2 regions of the Cellvibrio zantedeschiae genome follow, and region 2 is predicted to be linked to the other one. Evidence: predicted binding sites of a transcription regulator. Region 2 holds the regulator's gene; the other holds the start of a gene.
The links. The regulator PhoB, encoded in region 2, activates phosphate uptake and scavenging genes when phosphate is short. The targets are predictions, from matches to a motif close to TGTCATAAANNTGTAACA.
Positions count from the first base shown of each region.

Region 1: the regulator PhoB is predicted to act here: its motif matches at 6,209-6,226, upstream of IE104_RS03485 (porin).

Region 1 is NZ_BMYZ01000001.1:774,107-782,859, forward strand. It holds gene hrpA (ATP-dependent RNA helicase HrpA) at 1-2,841, shown strand, start outside; gene IE104_RS03465 (HvfC/BufC N-terminal domain-containing protein) at 3,377-4,174, opposite strand; gene IE104_RS03470 (DoxX family protein) at 4,178-4,630, opposite strand; gene bufB (MNIO family bufferin maturase) at 4,657-5,520, opposite strand; gene bufA2 (BufA2 family periplasmic bufferin-type metallophore) at 5,609-5,863, opposite strand; gene IE104_RS03485 (porin) at 6,326-7,396, shown strand; gene IE104_RS03490 (hypothetical protein) at 7,487-7,960, shown strand; gene IE104_RS03495 (MlaA family lipoprotein) at 8,192-8,753, shown strand, end outside.
Region 2 is NZ_BMYZ01000005.1:52,427-61,179, reverse strand. It holds gene IE104_RS18480 (hypothetical protein) at 1-89, opposite strand, end outside; gene IE104_RS18475 (Bcr/CflA family efflux MFS transporter) at 188-1,369, opposite strand; gene IE104_RS18470 (group II truncated hemoglobin) at 1,506-1,922, opposite strand; gene IE104_RS18465 (glycosyl hydrolase family 18 protein) at 1,956-2,996, opposite strand; gene phoR (phosphate regulon sensor histidine kinase PhoR) at 3,162-4,466, opposite strand; gene phoB (phosphate regulon transcriptional regulator PhoB) at 4,507-5,205, opposite strand; gene IE104_RS18450 (alpha/beta hydrolase family protein) at 5,493-6,539, shown strand; gene IE104_RS18445 (polysaccharide deacetylase family protein) at 6,625-7,530, opposite strand; gene IE104_RS18440 (vWA domain-containing protein) at 7,571-8,753, opposite strand, start outside.

The DNA.
Region 1 (8,753 bases), on a different contig from region 2:
ATTGATCCTGGTTTTGCGCGTATTTCACGTTATTCTTATCGCACTAAAGTTCAGCGTTTACCTATTGAACCTGTCTCGCAAGCGAGCGCAAACCAACGTAAAGGCCGATGCGGCCGCGTGGCGGAAGGTATTTGTATTCGTTTATACAGCGAAGAGGATTTTAACAATCGCCCTGCGTTTACAGATGCAGAAATTTTGCGCACAAATCTCGCGGCAGTGATTTTGCAAATGTTGCAACTGAAAATGGGCGACATTCATAAGTTCCCTTTTATTGATGCGCCGGATCATCGTTTAATTAGCGATGGCTATAAATTGCTGGAAGAGTTACAAGCGGTAAATACTAAAAACCAACTTACATCGGTGGGAACGCAGCTGAGTAAGTTGCCGCTTGATCCGCGCCTTGCGCGCATGTTACTCGCAGCGCAAGAACAATCCTGTGTGCGGGAATTATTGATTATTGCGAGTGCACTGTCGGTACAAGATCCCCGTGAGCGTCCGGTGGAAAAACAGCAGGCAGCTGACCAAAGTCATCGCCGTTTTTGGGCGGAATTTTCAGACTTTGCCGGCTTTGTAAATCTATGGGATTATTTTGAAACCCAACGTCAGGAGCTCTCGCAAAACCAGTTGCGAAAATTGTGTAAAAAAGAATTTTTAAATTACATGCGTTTACGTGAGTGGCGAGATATTCACCACCAATTGTGCGTAGCCATTAAAGATTTAGGCTTTAAAGCAAATACGATTCCTGCTGGATACGACCCCGTTCATAAAGCCTTATTAAGTGGCTTGCTCGGCAATCTCGGTTTTAATCACGAAGAGCGCGAATACCTGGGTGCGCGTAACCGTAAATTCAGTATTTTCCCCGGCTCGTCATTAATTAAAAAAACACCTAAATGGATTATGGCAGCGGAGCTGATTGAGACTTCAAAGTTATTTGCTCACACTGTGGCCAAGATTGAGCCAGAATGGGCTTTGGCTGCGGCAGAGCATTTGGTTAAGCGCCAGTATTTTGAGCCACATTACAACAGCCATAGCGGCCAGGTAATGGCTTATGAAAAAGTAAGCTTGTATGGGCTCACTTTAATTGAAAAGAAATCAGTCATTTATTCGCACATAGATCCAGCCATTTGCCGTGAGGTTTTTATTCGTGCTGCTTTTGTTGAAGGGCAATATGCGGAAAATCCCAAGCGTAAAAATATGCAGCGCAAAGGGGCAGTGAACGATTTCTTTGAGCATCAACAAGCTCTACTAAAGGAATTGGATGATCTGGAAGCAAAATCCCGCCGTCGCGATATTCTAGCGGACGAGCAAGTGATTTTTGAATTCTACAATGAAGTGATTCCAGAACAGATTATTAATCTTGCGGGTTTTGAAAATTGGCGAAAAAAAGCTGAGCAAGAAAATCCCAAGGTTTTATTCATCAGCCGCGAAGCTTTAATGCGGCACGGTGCGCTGGATATTACCCAGGCACAATTTCCCAACGAATTAGAATGGCGCGGCATGGTATTTCCGCTAACTTATCATTTTGAGCCAAGCCACCCTGATGATGGTGTGAGTATTCATGTCCCTATGAGTGTGCTACATCAATTACCAGAGCAGCGTCTTGAATGGTTGGTGCCGGGAATGCTGCGCGATAAATGTATTAATTTGGTAAAGAGTTTACCTAAGTCGTTACGCAAACATTTCGTACCCGTACCAGATGTGGTTGATAAAGCCTTGGCCGCAATGTCGCCCGATAATAAACCCTTAACCGATGCATTGGGTTTGCAATTAAAGCGTCAAACAGGAGTTGATGTTGGTGTAGATGCATGGCTGGAAACGCAAGTGGATAATTATTATCGCTTCAATATTAAAGTGGTGGATGACAAAGGCAAAGTGATTGCCAGTGGTCGAGACTTGTCGCCACTGCGCGAAAAATACCGCGCGCAGGTGCAACAAAATATTCAATCGGCGGCGACGAACATCGAGCGCGATAATATTACCCAGTGGGATTTTGAATCCTTGCCGCAAGCCATTCAATTGCAACGCAATGGGATTGGTATTCGCGCTTATCCTGCATTGGTTGATAAAACGAGTTCTGTTGCCTTGCAAGTTTTGGATAATCCACAACAAGCTTTGGAGTTGACGCAGCGCGGTCTTGCGCGCTTGATGCATCTCCAGCTCAACCAAACTGTAAAATATTTGCAAAAGGAATTATTGAAAGGGCAAGAGATCGCTTTGACACTTGCAGGTATAGGCTCTCGGGATCAAGTCTCTGACGATATTATTCTAGCTGCGATTAAGCAATTAGCATTGCGTGATACCTTGCAATTGCCGCGCACTAAAGCAGAATTTGACGAAAGGTTAACTTCAATCAAAGATAAGTTAGTTGCAGCGGCAGAAGATATTAGCTCGCATTTACTTGCAAGTTTGAAGCTGTTGGTTGATGTAAAGAAAACGATTAAGCAACAAAAAAATGCTTTGGCTCTTGCGTTCGCGCTCAGTGATATTCAGGAACAACTTAAACATTTGTTTTATCCCGGTTTGGTTTATAAAACGCCGGATGAATGGTTGCGCCAGTACTCTCGTTATTTACGTGCAATTCAATTGCGCTTGGAAAAAGCTGCACTTAATCCACAAAAAGATAAATTAACTTTGCTGGAAATCCAACCTTATTGGCAGCGCTTGCAAGAGTATATTGAAAAAGAAGGCGCGTTTGTAATGACGCAGAATGCAGCTCTAATGGAATACCGGTGGTGGATTGAAGAGTTGCGGGTGAGTTTATTTGCGCAGACCTTAAAAACCCAGATTCCTATTTCGCCCAAACGTTTGGATAAGCAGTGGGAATTGGTGCTGGAAAAATAGTTTATTGGTAAGCACTTTTTGCTTTGCTTTGCTTTGCTTTGCTTTTGATTTAAACATCCCATGCAAGCTCCCCGAGCACTGGAAGAAAATGACTGGCAAACGCACAGGAAGTGCGTTTGAGTGACTACGCGGCATGGATGCCGCGTCGGAACGACGGTCATTTTCTGAGGTGCGGAGGATACAGGAGCGAGACGGGTGTCTTTTTTTGCTTACTTTTTTGGACAAGCAAAAAAGTGAGGCCTGCGGCAGGCGTTCGTACTTTAATTTTTATGAATAAATTGATTTTTAGAGAAATTTTGTTTCGCCTGCTGGCGAGTCACTTTTCTTTGTCTCGCCAAAGAAAAGTAACCCAAAGAAAGGCGACCCCAACTCACGCCTGTTTCCTGCGCTTCTCGAAAAATAGCTGTCGTTCCGACGCGACATCCATGTCGCGTAGTCACTCAAGCGCACTTCCTGTGCGCTTGCCACCTATTTTTCTGCGATGCTCGGGGCGTTCAAATGGGGACCCCACTGGTGCCACATTTGAGTTTGGTATTTATCTTTGTTCAGCGGTAAGGATTTTGGTGATCACATTCCCTAAAATCCATTGCTGCAAATATTGCGCTGCTTGCATGGGAACTTGTTCCTCATCAAACCACTCACACAATCCCTCACATACTTCTGCAAAATTCTTTCCTTCCAGAAATGCTTGCAAGGCCCAAGCTTCAGTTTGTTGTAATGGCCGGTAGACAACACGTAAATCATCTCGCCAAATTAACCAGGCATTGGCTTCACTCATTATTTCCGGTTCAACTGTATTTTCTTCATTGATTAACGAACTCCATAATGCGGGAGCATTGCTGTAGAAGTTTAATAGTTGTGCCGATTCGTGAAACTTTAATTGCATTGTCATCCATGCATCCGGGGCGAGCGCTCGTACATCGTCCAGCGTGGAAGTAGGCTCATCGGCTGCATCAAATGCCATGGTTTGAGCCCATTCGAAGGCTGCAATTTCTGCAATTGGGATTTTGGTTTTCCAGATTGTATGAGTGCTTAAAAATTCTGCCAGCTTTTCTCCTAACCAACGCAGCGACGGATGATGCGACGGATATGCTGTAATAAATTCATTGGCGATAGCGAGAAAATCATCTTCGCCAACAAATGCTTCAAGCGCAGTGTAATCATTACGCAGCGCATCAATTAACCGCAACCTGTAGGCGTGATGATAAATTCCCAGGCGTTCTTGTCTTGAGAACGCTGGCGTCTCCAGTGTTAGATCCGCTGCGTGTTGCGTTTTATCGAGCACGAAATCTTGTAGCGCAGATTGCAGTTCTGCCAGGCTTTTTGTTTTCATGAATTATTTGCGCGTGAGTAAGTGGTCAAGCGAAACTTTACCGGGGCCTGCGATTGCCAACCAGAAAAATATCGCGAAGTAAGCCGTTTCGGAAAATCCAAGCAGTGTATCCAGAGAGTCTACATCTTCCCAGAGCGCGCTTTTTATCGCCACAATCATGATTACCCCGAGAATGCCGCCAGAAATTCTCGTAAAGAGCCCCAGGATAATCAATATACCGCATACAAATTCTGCGCCGGAGGTAAATGGCGTGAGTATATGTGGGAAGGGAATTCCCCAGCTGATAAAGTTTTCGGTAATGGCTTCCAGGTTTTGCAGTTTACCCCAGCCGGCGGTAATAAATATTTCGCCTACCACCAAACGAGCCACCAAGGGACCAAGCCACTGAATATAAGCTGCTACGCTTTCTGGCCAACGGAGTGTGATATTGATAAATGAATTCCAGATATTGGTCATGGGGCATCCTTAAACCTTTTAGTTAGTTAACAAATATGTTGATGGTGATTATTTTCAGATAAAACATCTGCATAAATACTGCGAGCCTTTTCCAACTCTTTGAGGAGGGTATTGAGCGGTGGAATATCATCATCGCGCTCAATCATTGTGCTGATATGGCCAAAACGACGGACGCTTTCGGCGTAGAGTTCCCACACCGAATCGATAATTTCATGATCATGTGTGTCAATGCTGTAGTCGCCCTTATTTAAATGTCCAGCTAAATGAATTTGCTGGATGCGCTCGGCAGGAATTGCATCTAAATAAGTTAGCGGATCAAAATTATGATTGTGTGCGCTTACATGAATGTTGTTGATATCGAGAAGGATCAAGCAATCTGCTTCTTTTGCTAAAGCGCTTAAAAATTCCCATTCCGAAATGGTTGAGTGCTGGAAGGTTAAATAGCTCGATACGTTTTCCAATAAAATACGTTGCCCTAAAAATTCTTGTACTTGTGTAATTCTTGCGACTAAATGTTTGAGTGCCTCTTCGGTGTAGGGCAAAGGCATTAGGTCATGGAGGTTAATGCCTTGGGTACCCGTCCAGCACAAATGATCTGAAATCCATTTAGGTTTTACGCGTTGGGCGAGTTTTTTTAATTCCGCCAGGTAGTTATTATTCAGTGGATCAACACTGCCAATCGATAATGAAACACCGTGCATCACAACAGGATAGCGCTCACAAATTTGGTCCAGATAATGGAGCGGTTTACCACCCGCAACCATGTAGTTTTCGCTGAGTATTTCCAACCAATCTACATTGTGATCATGCTCAATAAGGTCGGTGTAATGCTCGCTACGCAAGCCAAGCCCGAAGCCTAGATGAGGTTGTAGTTGCGAGTGAGTTGCCATGGAATTGCCTGAAAATATTTATCGATTAACTTTAATAAAGGCTGCGTAGTAACAACACTTACGCAGCCCTTGCGAAGATCACAACAAATTATTTCATTTCTTTGCCGCCTTTAGCGGCGCAATCTTTAGCTGTAGTTTCAGTAAAGCCTTTACCTTTACAAGCGTTTTGGCCTTTACAAGCATTGGTTGCAGTTTTGCAAGCAGAGTGACCTTTACAGGCATTAGCACCGCTGCACTTAACGGTGCCTTCGCTTGCAGCAGGCTTATCGTCTGCGAATGCCATACCAGTTGAGAATAAAGCTGCAGTAGCCAATACGAGAGCAGAAGTAGTCATTGTTTTCATTTCAGTAAATCTCCATTCATTGATATTTAGGTGGTAGTAGGTTGAGGGAATAATACTGAGTTGCCTCAACTCCTATAGTAGATGCAGAGGTAATACGTTTGTTACACGCAATAGAAAATAAAATGTGTCTTCGATAAGTTTTTTGTAAAACTGGCCAAACATGCAGGTTAAGCACTTGTCTGGAAAGCACTCTGGCGGGCAGCCAAGCCCTGCTCACTAAATAATCAATAAATAGGTAAAGAGGTTTTTTGGCTCAATTTGCAATAGAAAGAATTGATGCATATAGCGAAATATTGGCTTTCCTTTATTACTCTTTTGTTGCGAAAATCGCCGCCGCATCTACGCTGTAATACAACTGCAATAAAGTCACAACATAATGCGCGCCAGAACGCTACAAATGCTATGCGTCGCGTCAGTAATTTATGTAATGACCATATCTATTAAAACCTAGGGGACAACCTCATGAAAAAAGCTCTACTTCCTTTAATGATTGCTTCACTTGTACCTGCCGCTGCCTTTGCTGATGTGACTGTTTACGGTAAAGCAAACGTTGCTTTTCAATCTACCGATAAAAATGTAGGTGGCGAATTTACAGAAGTGGTAAGTAACGCTTCACGAATCGGTTTGAAAGGTACTGAATCAATTAATGATGACTTGAAAGTAATTTACCAATTCGAATACCAAACCAAAGTTGATGATGGTTCAAATAGCTTGTCATCAACACCTTCTTGCTCTGCCACTTCAAAATCTACTACTGCTACCCCCACTGCTACCACGACTACTACCACTACCTGTACTATCAGTGGCGGCGGTCAGACCTTCTCCCAACGTAACATTTACGTTGGTTTGAAAGGCTCTGGTGGTACTGCAATGATCGGTATGTTTGATACTCCATTCAAAGTGGCGCAAGAGAAAGTTGACTTGTTCAACGACTACATTGGTGATATCCAGGCTGTGTTGCAAGGCGAGACTCGCGCTAAGAACATCATTCAGTACTCAACACCAACCTTTAGCGATATTACTGTTAACGTAGCTTACGTGAACGCTGAAAAAGATGCCGTAAATGTAGACGATGGTTACTCTGCATCTATCGTGTATAGCACTAAAAATGTGTACCTGGCTTTGGCTAACGACAGCAACGTAACTAACGCCAGCGGTGCAGTTGTTCACACTACAGATACAGATATCCTGCGTGCTGTGGGTCGTTTCAATGTTGGTCCAGTTGTATTGGGCGCAATTTGGGAAACTTACGACAATGGCGTAATCGATGAAGATGGTTTTATGGTTTCTGCACAATGGAATGTGAATGATAAGTGGGCTTTGAAAGCTCAACACGCTGCTTCAGATATGATTCAATTAGGCGGCGAGCAAACCAGCATTGGTGCAGATTACAAATTGTCCAAAGCAGCTAAAGTGTTCGGTTATTACACTCAAATCGAAGACGAGCGTTTGAATGCTACTACCAAGTTAGTGGACAACGCAGCGCGCGCTGACGACAAGTACCTTGCTGTTGGTATCGAACTCAACTTCTAATAATGTTGAAGTTTGGAAAGGGTGCTTCGGCACCCTTTTTTATTTTGCTAGCTTAATGAATGCTTAGGTAAACCGTTACTGGAGTAGGCTATGTTTTTAAAATTGACCCTGATAATTGCTTTGTGTTTTTCATGCGCGAATGTATTTGCAAAAGACCAGAAAGAAGAGTGTGGTCCTGCGGTAGATAATGCAGACCAGCTGGCAGCAGCGAAAGAGTGTGACTATTCCGATACCGGTTTAAATGGTGTCTTACATCGCACCCTCTCAGGTAAAAAGAAATCCAATGCGACAGATGATGTTAATAAAGACGCCCAGATAAATAAGGAACAGAAGCGCGAGACTGAAATTACCAAAGTGGCGGTCGAAGAGAAAATCGCGGACAAAAAGAATATTCTGAAGGCCGACGAATTTAGCTCTCCACAACAACTGCAAACGGCAAAATTCACCTTGTTGGAAACCTTAGCGCTTGAATGCACAAAAGGATTCGTGGTTGAAGGGGAGAGGTACTTGCCCGTCAAAAATAGCAAGGCTTTGAAGCTTGAGTTGATCTACCACTGCTTATAGCGCCAGCTATTGATTGATTACATGGGGCATCAGTTACAATTGTCACTTATGGTATAACACCATGCTTTTATAATGGCCGCACTGGCCATTTTTTGTTTTCACTCCCTACCAGCACATTTCTACAATCTGAATGGGTTGTTGCGGCTAAGGACTTTGGGTAAAGTGGCGCCCCTTTTGTGTTGCCGCCACGCTTCACCTTTCTGTTTGTTCACTCTGCATTCTGGCGAATCAATGAGTACTATGAAAACTTCACTGCTTACTGCCTCCATATTCCTTTCATTGCTGGTTAATTTCGCAATGGCAGCCGATCCTGAAACCCAGGATGGCGCACCTGTTACTGAATCCAAAGCTACCATGGTGAAATCTGCGGTCGATCCCTGGGAAAAATTCAATCGCTCTATGTTTAGTTTTAACCAGGGGGCTGATAAGTATTTCCTAAAACCCCTCGCAAAAACCTACGTGCGTTTGACCCCGGGCTTTTTTCGTCGCGGTGTCGATAATGTTTTATCCAATGTTATGGAAATCCCCAGTGCACTCAACGGATTGCTGCAAGGTAACTTTCGCGGTGCTGGTCATGACACGGGTCGTTTGCTGGTCAATTCAACCTTGGGTTTGGCGGGCATTTTGGACGTCGCACAATACATGAACCTAAAGCCAACCGATCATGAAGACTTTGGCCAAACCTTGGCGGTGTGGGGTGTTAGCGCTGGGCCATATATGGTACTACCTATCCTTGGGCCAAGTAATTTGCGGGATACTGGCGCTGTACCAGTGGATTGGTATACAGATCCCA
Region 2 (8,753 bases):
TTTGATTTTTTGTCTTGTGTGCTGCAGGCGCTGACGCTTACTACTAACGCCAGAATTAAAAGATGGTATGTGCCGGATGTTTTTATCATGGGAGTCCTTTTGATTCAGCGGTGTATATCTGTGTTAGACATAATGCCACTTACTCAAAAAGAATCCACGGGTTTTATTCAGGCTTAAGCACCCTGCCTCATTTTTCCAGCATTTGGTTGCGTTGCGATTTAAGTATCCAATATTGGCAAGCGCCAATTCCAATAACTCCGCAGAACATTAGTAACGTAAACGGAATGGGGGTGCCCGTAAAGGTAAGTGCGAGCATAGGGCCGGCCAAGGCACCGCAACCGTAGCGCAATGTACCGGTAACGGCACTGGCGGTGCCGGAATGATCAGGGAATTTAAGCAAGATCATGGCATCGGTATTGGTGCTAATCATGGTCAGGCAACCCATTAAGGGTGCCAGTGTTATCACTGTAAATACCAAGCCAAGTTGCAAGACGTTTACTGTGCATAGCAGTAATGAAAAAACTATAGCGGCTCGCAGCGCCATGCGCACCATATGCGGTGATCCATAGCGAGTGACATAGCGGCTATTAATAAAGTTGGATGTCATCAACAAAATAATATTCACCGCAAATAGCAAACCGAAAAGTTGTTCGCTAGCGCCAAAATATTTTATATATACAAACGGAATTGCCGTGAGGTAACAAAAAAAACTGAAAGAAGAAAAAACGATAGTGGTAATTAACGGGCGAACTTCCCGTCGTGAAAAAACCGTTTTATAGCCTGAGAAAAAGCTAATCGTATTCGCTGTGCTCGAGCGCGGTGGTTCCGGTAAAAATTTCCAAATAAAAAATAGCAGGATGGCTGCGTAAGCAAAGATCACCAGAAAAATCACATGCCATTTACTGAAAAATAAAATCCCACTGCCAATACTCGGTGCCAACAAAGGCGCGAGCATCATAATCAATGACATGTAGGACATACCTTTGGCGGTATGCTCTTGATAAAGATGACGAATAATTCCCGGCACAATGACCGTTGCTGCCGCACCGCAAAATGCTTGCAGCGCACGACCGATTAAAAAACTTTCAATACTATTAGCAAAGGTTAAAAAAAGACTGGCAAGCGCAAAGCCGCCTATACCGAAAAGAGCTAAAGGCCTGCGCCCCCATTTGTCGGCCAAGGGGCCAAACAACAGCATTCCACCGCCGTAAGCGGCTAAAAAAATACTGAGCGATTGCTGCACAGTACCAATATGAGTTTGTAAATCCTGCGCAATAACTGGCATGGCAGGTAAATACATATCCACTGCAAGAGGCGTGATAGCAACCGTAGCTGCCAGCAAAATCATGAGCCAGGGAGATTTATTCATAAATAGGAGATGGACTCATGAAGATATGTAGAAAAGCTCAGTAAGGCTTTATTTTAACCTGTAATGAGTTGTCGCAATGTGCAAAAAACTAGTTTGTTTTGCACGAATTAATAGATATGCGCTGGCTGGAAAATTTTTATTGCGGTTTTTTGGCGACACTAAAGATGCGCTCGGCGGGAATGCGCAATTGTGTCAATAAATAGTCACCAAATTCCGGTGTGTAGTTTTGCTGTCCAATTGCGCGTTGCATGCATAACAGCCAGGCATCGCGCTCGGCCTCGGTGACAACAAGGTGTGAATGATCACGCGGAATATTGATGCCGCCGTATTTGTCGTGATAAAGCTTGGGGCCACCCATCCAACCGCATAAAAATAAAGTGAGCTTATCGCGCGATTCAGTGAGGTCTTGTTTATGCATGGCACGAATCACGGCTGCTTCTGGTAACTCATCCATAAAGTGATAAAAATCATCTACCAATTTACGGATTCCCGCTTCCTCACCGGCGGCTTTAAAGGAGTTGTCAGAAAATCCGTAGAGCGGTGTACTGGTCATGAAAAGGTACCGAAATTACTGAGTTTGCCAAAGCTATTGCGTTGCGCAAAAATTGGGTGAGATTACTTGATTACTGGCGCTGAGCAAGCTGGTGTCATTATCCAGCGTATCTTGCGTTAATTCAAACAGGAATGTTCCCGCCAGCTGTTGGTTGAGGATATATTGGGCTTTTTTCTTAACAAGTTCCGGCGTTTCGAAATATAGATTGCCAATTTTTCCAGAATTAATATTGCCCTGCTGTTGTTTGATTTTTTCGACTATTTGTTTGTGCGCATAGTCTTTATTAATCTGCGTATTTTTTCCGCCGATAAACTCAATACCGTAGGCCGGGAAACCGACGAGCAACTTTTCTTTTTTAAATCCTCTGTCTACAAAAAAATCAATACTATTTTTAAACGTGGAATAATCGGCGTGGTGTTTTACGGGTGATGATTCCCATGCGCCGGTAAAATCGTAAGCCATTAATGCAAGATAATCGACATGCTCTTGAATTTCGGGTAAGTATTGTTCGCCATACCAATAGCCCGCAAAAATATCTGTCGTCAGTGTGATATCTTTGGGAAGCTCTGCGCGTAAGGCTGCAAGTAATTCTACGAGCAAACGGCTTTCAACTGGATCATTGCCACCTTGTTTGTGCGCGGCTTGTTTTGTCCAATATTCCCAATCTATATCAACACCGTCGATGTGATTTGCAGCTACATAAGCTTTTACATTTTGTGTAAATAATTTTAGGCGCTCTTTATCGGCAGCAATTTTTTGGAATGCATCGCCATATCCAACCGCTCCGCCAATGGATATAAATACTTTTTTGTTTTTTTCATGTGCTGCTTTAACAATCGGACCAATAATTTTATCCACATCAGTTGTTTGCAAACTGCCATATGCATTGGGTAGTGCAAAGGTCAATGTGATGTGGGTAAATTTATGCCAGGGAATTGATTCAAGTGGCAATTGATTGGCTGACCAGGTTGGATAGGCAACCACTACAGGCATGCAACGGGTTTGTTTGGCGTCGGTGCAGGCGGTAAGTAGCAGACCTGCGCTTAGGGTAAGGATTAATAGAATAAATTTCACAATCAAAACTCCTTGTGTTCGTTGTATTCCCAGTTGGATATTGGCTAGAAAATATCGCTAGTCATCAAATAGATTTTCGTTAGACGTTTTAAATGCAATTTAGGTTGCACTATGCGCGCTAACGAAAATGTTTGACTGCCGGGATTTTAAGGAGTCTAGTCTGTGTTAATGGTGATGCAAAGGCAACACGCAGGTAAAAGTACTGCCTTTGCCCAGTTCGCTGGTGATTTTTAATTCGCCGTCATGACGCAGGAGGACGTGTTTAACAATGGCCAAGCCCAAGCCTGTGCCGCCGGTGGCACTGTTACGACTGGCGTCTACGCGGTAAAAGCGTTCGGTTAAACGTGGTAAATGTTTACTATCGATGCCGGGGCCATTATCGGTAACCGAAAAATAGATATGTAAATTGTCTTTCCATGCACGCAAATCAATCACACCATTTTCTGGTGTGTATTTCACGGCATTGATCGCAAGGTTAGAGAAGGCGCTGTGAATTTCTTTTTCGTTGGCGTGAATGCTAATCGCCTGGTCACATTGCAAACGAATGGTTTGTTGCTTTTCATTGCCCAAAGCTTCTGCTTCGTTTTTGATGGAAATTAACAGCGGTTCCATCTCCAATTCTTTTTGATTGTGCCCTGCCTCGGTGGTTTCCAATTTTGATAAAACGAGCAAGTCGTTAATCAATAGCGACATGCGTTTGCCTTGCTGCAAAATTTGCTGCAAAGGTTTATCCCACGCGGGCATGCTGTTGTTATCAGAAATGGTTTCAATGTAACCATTGATTACCGTAAGCGGTGTACGCAATTCGTGCGAAACATTGGCCACGAAATCCTGACGCATTTGCTCAAGGTTGTGCACTTGCGTGATATCGCGAATCACAATCAAACGCTCTTGTTGCCCGAAGCGCGTAATCTGGATTTGCAATTGCTTATTGGGGTGGCGTGGCGAAGGTAAATCCAAAGGCTCCGCGTAATCGCCCGTTTCAAAGTAGTGAACGAATTTAGGATCGCGAATAAAATTGATGACCGATAAGCCCTGGTCTTTAGTGCGGAAACCAATCATGCGTTGCGCAGCAGGATTCCAAAAATCCAGATGGCCGCGCCAATCCAAAATGATGATGCCGTCTTTTAAGGCAGACGTAATTTCCTGAATGCGTTTAATAACAGCTTGCAGATTTTCTTTCTCGATTTGTTGCTGGCGTTGCAGGTTGTACATGTTGTCGAAGATTTCACCCCACAAACCGCTCGACTCCGGGGGCGCATCAGTACCTTTGATCAACCATTTGTTGAGGCGATACATTTGGTAAAAGAGCCAGGCGAGATAGAGGCACAGGCCGGTAAACAACAGCCACCACTGCAAGCCAAACAGAACGCCGTAGCCAACGCAAATTACAAAAATAATGAGCAGGCGGCGCAGCTCAATTTTAAAACCGGTCAAAAACAAAAGGTTGGCCTCGCGAGTGTGGAGCAAAAAGCAGCCAGGGCTGCTTTAGTGAAGTCGCATATTATGCTTAAGCTTCTATTTTAGTCGAGAACCTGTAGCCGGTGCCGCGCACGGTCTGCACCAGATCTTCGTGGCCATCAATACTCAGGGCTTTGCGCAAGCGACGGATATGTACGTCTACGGTACGCTCTTCCACATAGACATTGCCTCCCCAAACGTGATCCAGCAACTGGCCACGGGTATAAGCGCGCTCTTGGTGAGTGAGGAAAAATTCCAACAGGCGATATTCAGTCGGGCCCATATCCAGTGATTGGTCATGGATGGTAACGCGGTGGCTGGAAGGATCTAAACACAGACCTTGCACGATAATCGGTTGGCCAGAAATTTTAGGGTCAGCGCGGCGCAATACGGCTTTTAAGCGCGCAACCAATTCACGGGGAGAGAACGGCTTGGTGATGTAATCATCGGCACCGACTTCCAAGCCCTGGATTTTGTTGTCTTCTTCACCCTTCGCGGTGAGCATGATAATCGGGATGTCAGCAGTCACTTCATCGCGCTTTAAACGGCGCGCCAGTTCAATACCGCTGGTGCCGGGCATCATCCAGTCGAGCAAAATCAAATCAGGCTTTTCATCCACAATCAGTGCATGGGCATCCTGCGCATTGCTGGCTTCAATACAATCGTACTCAGCCATTTCCAAGGCTACACGCAACATATCGCGAATAGCGGATTCATCATCGACAATTAAAATTTTACGTCCTGACATAAGGTTCTGCTCTGAAAGACTCACTGGTTTGTGAAACTATTGTTGCAGTCTATTTAATAAAGAGTTTGTTACACATTCGTGACACTTGCACTTATTTTGTCGATAAGCGCCACATTTCTTTCATAAATTTGCCGAAAATACCGGCTTGAGCGGCCGAGGTTCCTTTTTTGAGCTGATGAAGTCTCGTTTAAAAATGATGCTAAGATGAATTCGGCTATGCGGTTATAACAATGAAAAGCCACTGGAATCGGCAAAACCTGACTTTAAATAACAAGGAACATCTGGATATGAAAAAACTACTGACATTTTGCCTTGCTTGCTATTGCTTCGCCCTGCCTGCCTCTGCGATCGAACTCACCGATAAAAACTTCCTCAATGTGAACTCCTGCTTTAGCGGGCCTTTTGCAAGCTTTGATAGCTGGCGAGCGTTCCTCGCCCAACATAAACCCGGCGCCGCCGAGCGCATGGCTAAACCTGAAAACAAACAGGTGGAAGAGGGTTTGCGCAAGATGTTTGAGCATTATCAAAGCGCCGTAGTATGTGAAAACTTTGATTATTTGGTGGATGGCATTTTGGTTCGCGGCTTTTATGTTGCACCCAAACCTGTCGCAACACAGGACAAGGCCTCTGCTAAACAACCCAAACTACCCCTGCTGATTTTTAACCGTGGCGGCAATGGCGATTTCGGCGCTTCGGTATTTGGCTACATTATGATGAATTTCTTCCCCATGGCTGAGCAGGGGTTTGTAGTGATTGGCAGCCAATACCGTGGGTTTATCAAAGGCATTCCCAATTCAGGTGAGGATGAGTTTGGCGGTAAAGACCTGAGCGATGTACTCAAACTGGTGGAGTTGGCAGGTGCATTCCCGCAGGTAGATAGCAAGAAAATCGGCATGTATGGTTTTAGCCGTGGCAGCATGATGACCTATATGGCGGCCAAACAATCACCTAAAATTTCGGCCATAGCCGTGGCTGGTGGAGTGGTTGATCTCGCGGCGGAATTAAAATTTCGGGCAGAAATGGAAAATGTCTACAAAGACCGAATTCCTAACTATGCCATCCAAAAAGAACAGGCTTTAGCAGAGCGCTCGGCGCTTTTATGGGCAGATAAAATTCCCAAATCCACACACATTTTGTTGTTGCACGGTGGTAACGACGAGCGGGTTGATGTAGCCAACGCAAAAGCAATGGATAAAAAACTTACCGAGCTTAAGCATCCGCACAAGCTTGTTATTTATGAAGGCGATAACCATTCGATTGGAAATCATCGCAAAGAAATGCAGGATGAATTGGTGGCTTGGTTTAAAGATAATTTGACGAACAAAAAGCCTTAAGAGAATTGCTATTTCCGCGCACACTGAATTTGTCGAAATTTAAATCTTCGATTAACTCAGTGTGAGCGATACGGTTTTCAACAAATTACTCAAACACTTTCCGCGCTTTAAACAAAGCTTCTAAATATTCCATATTTTCTGATTCATGGCGCAAATCAGTTTCGGGAACTCCTTTATTCGCTGCGATGCCTGCAACCCTACCCTGTTTGTGAAAAACCTTTTGTTTGGCGATGGGGTCTTTGTACGCATCTTGCGGAGAAATAATTTTCCAACCTTTGCTGCGCAAACGCGCAATTAAATCAGGTAAGAAAAGTGTGGCAGCATCATTTTCATGAAGTAAAAGTACATGTCGTGGGGAGCGCTTTAAGGTTTTTTGGGCGATAGCATCGTAAAACTCAATTGATTGCTCCAGAGTGTCTACATAAAGCGCGCTGGCTTTTTTGTAGTCGATAGTTTTCTTTTCTTCCGCAGCCTTGGCCAAAATTCCGCTGATCGCCCAATCAAAATTATCCACGGTCACATAGCCATCCTTGTAACCCAATTCGCCCAAACCGGCTTGCAACTTTTCAACCGCGCTAGCATCCGCACCGTAATTCAAATAGGGAAAACGATGAAAAGGCAGGCGATTATCAAAATCTTTGAGAATGAGATGTGCTTTGTAGGCATCACTCAAATAATCATTCACGCCCAATTTGGCTGCCGACGAATGGCTGTGGCTGTGATTGGCGAGATGAAAACCCGCTTGCGTGTATTGATGAAGGCGGTTTTTGTTTTGCTCGGTAATATTGTTGGTTGTGACGAAAAAAAGTGCATCGGGAACCTTGGCATCCTGCAAAAATTTTATGAGCTTGTTGGTGCGTTCCGCGCCCGTCATGAGTGCGCTGTCCCCCAAGGGCGCATCGTCAAACGTCAGTGCAATTTCACGCGCGGACGTTTGCATTGCTGCACACAAACACAATGTTGCCAACGAAAAACGAATCAACAAACTCATAAATATCCTTACTTTAAAAATCAGTTATGGAAGCAAAAGGTCATTCTGCCTTTTTTGCTGGCGTTTGTGTGGATAATTCTTTTGCTGTTTTTATCAAGCGAATAAATTCAGCGCGGTAGCAACCTTCATCACTGCCTTCACCAGATTTTGCCAGTGCGATAACTTGATCAAAACCGTAGTTGTTCATGTAGCTGTTGTCTTTTAACAGCTGGCCAAAACCGGCGACGCTGACTGCGAAGCGAAAATCTTCGCTGCTTTTATCGAGGCTGGTTTTGTTGTTGCTAATGAGCAATGGTTCTTCCAGCAAAATGCTTTTGTCTGCATCAGGTTTTTTGTAGCGAATGCGCAAGAAACCAAATTCGTTGCTTTTTGCAGCTTTGGTGTCAGCGGCTTTTTCGTAACGATGTGGATCAATCAAGGTTGGTTTGCCCACAGGTGTTAATTCATAAATCGCTGTAACAGTTTTACCTGCACCAATTTCACCGGCATCGATTTTATCGTTGTTGAAATCCTGCTCGTTAAGCGCGCGGTTTTCGTAACCGATTAAACGATATTCAGAAATTTGTGCGGGATTGAATTCAATTTGTATTTTCACATCCGCAGCCACTGTATTAAATGTGGATGCCATTTCTTCAATCAACACTTTGCGGCCTTCATCGGCAGAATCTATGTAGGCGTAATTGCCATTGCCAACATCTGCTAATTGCTCCATTAAATATTCGTTGTAATTGCCTTGGCCAAATCCGAGCGTGGTTAATGAAATTCCGGTTTTACGTTCAGCGGCAACCATATCTTTCAGTTGGTCGATGTTGCTGATGCCCACATTAAAATCGCCATCAGTTGCCATTAAAATGCGATTGATACCGTCAGGAATATAACTGCGGCGTGCCATTTGGTATGCGAGTTTCATTGCAGATTCGCCAGCGGTTGAACCGGCCGCTTCAAGCTTGTCGATAGCCGCGAGAATTTTATCGTGCTCATTGCCTGCTGTAGGTTCAAGTTCAACTTGCGTTCTGCCTGCGTAAACAACAAGCGAAATACGATCTTGTGCGCGCAATTTTTTCGTCAACATTTTGAGCGTATTTTTTACTAGCGGGAGTTTGTCAGGCGAACTCATTGAGCCAGACACATCTACTAAAAACACTAAATTAGATGCGGGCAATGAAACCGTTTTGGTATCCATCGCCTGAATGCGCACACGTAACAATTGGTGATCAGCATTC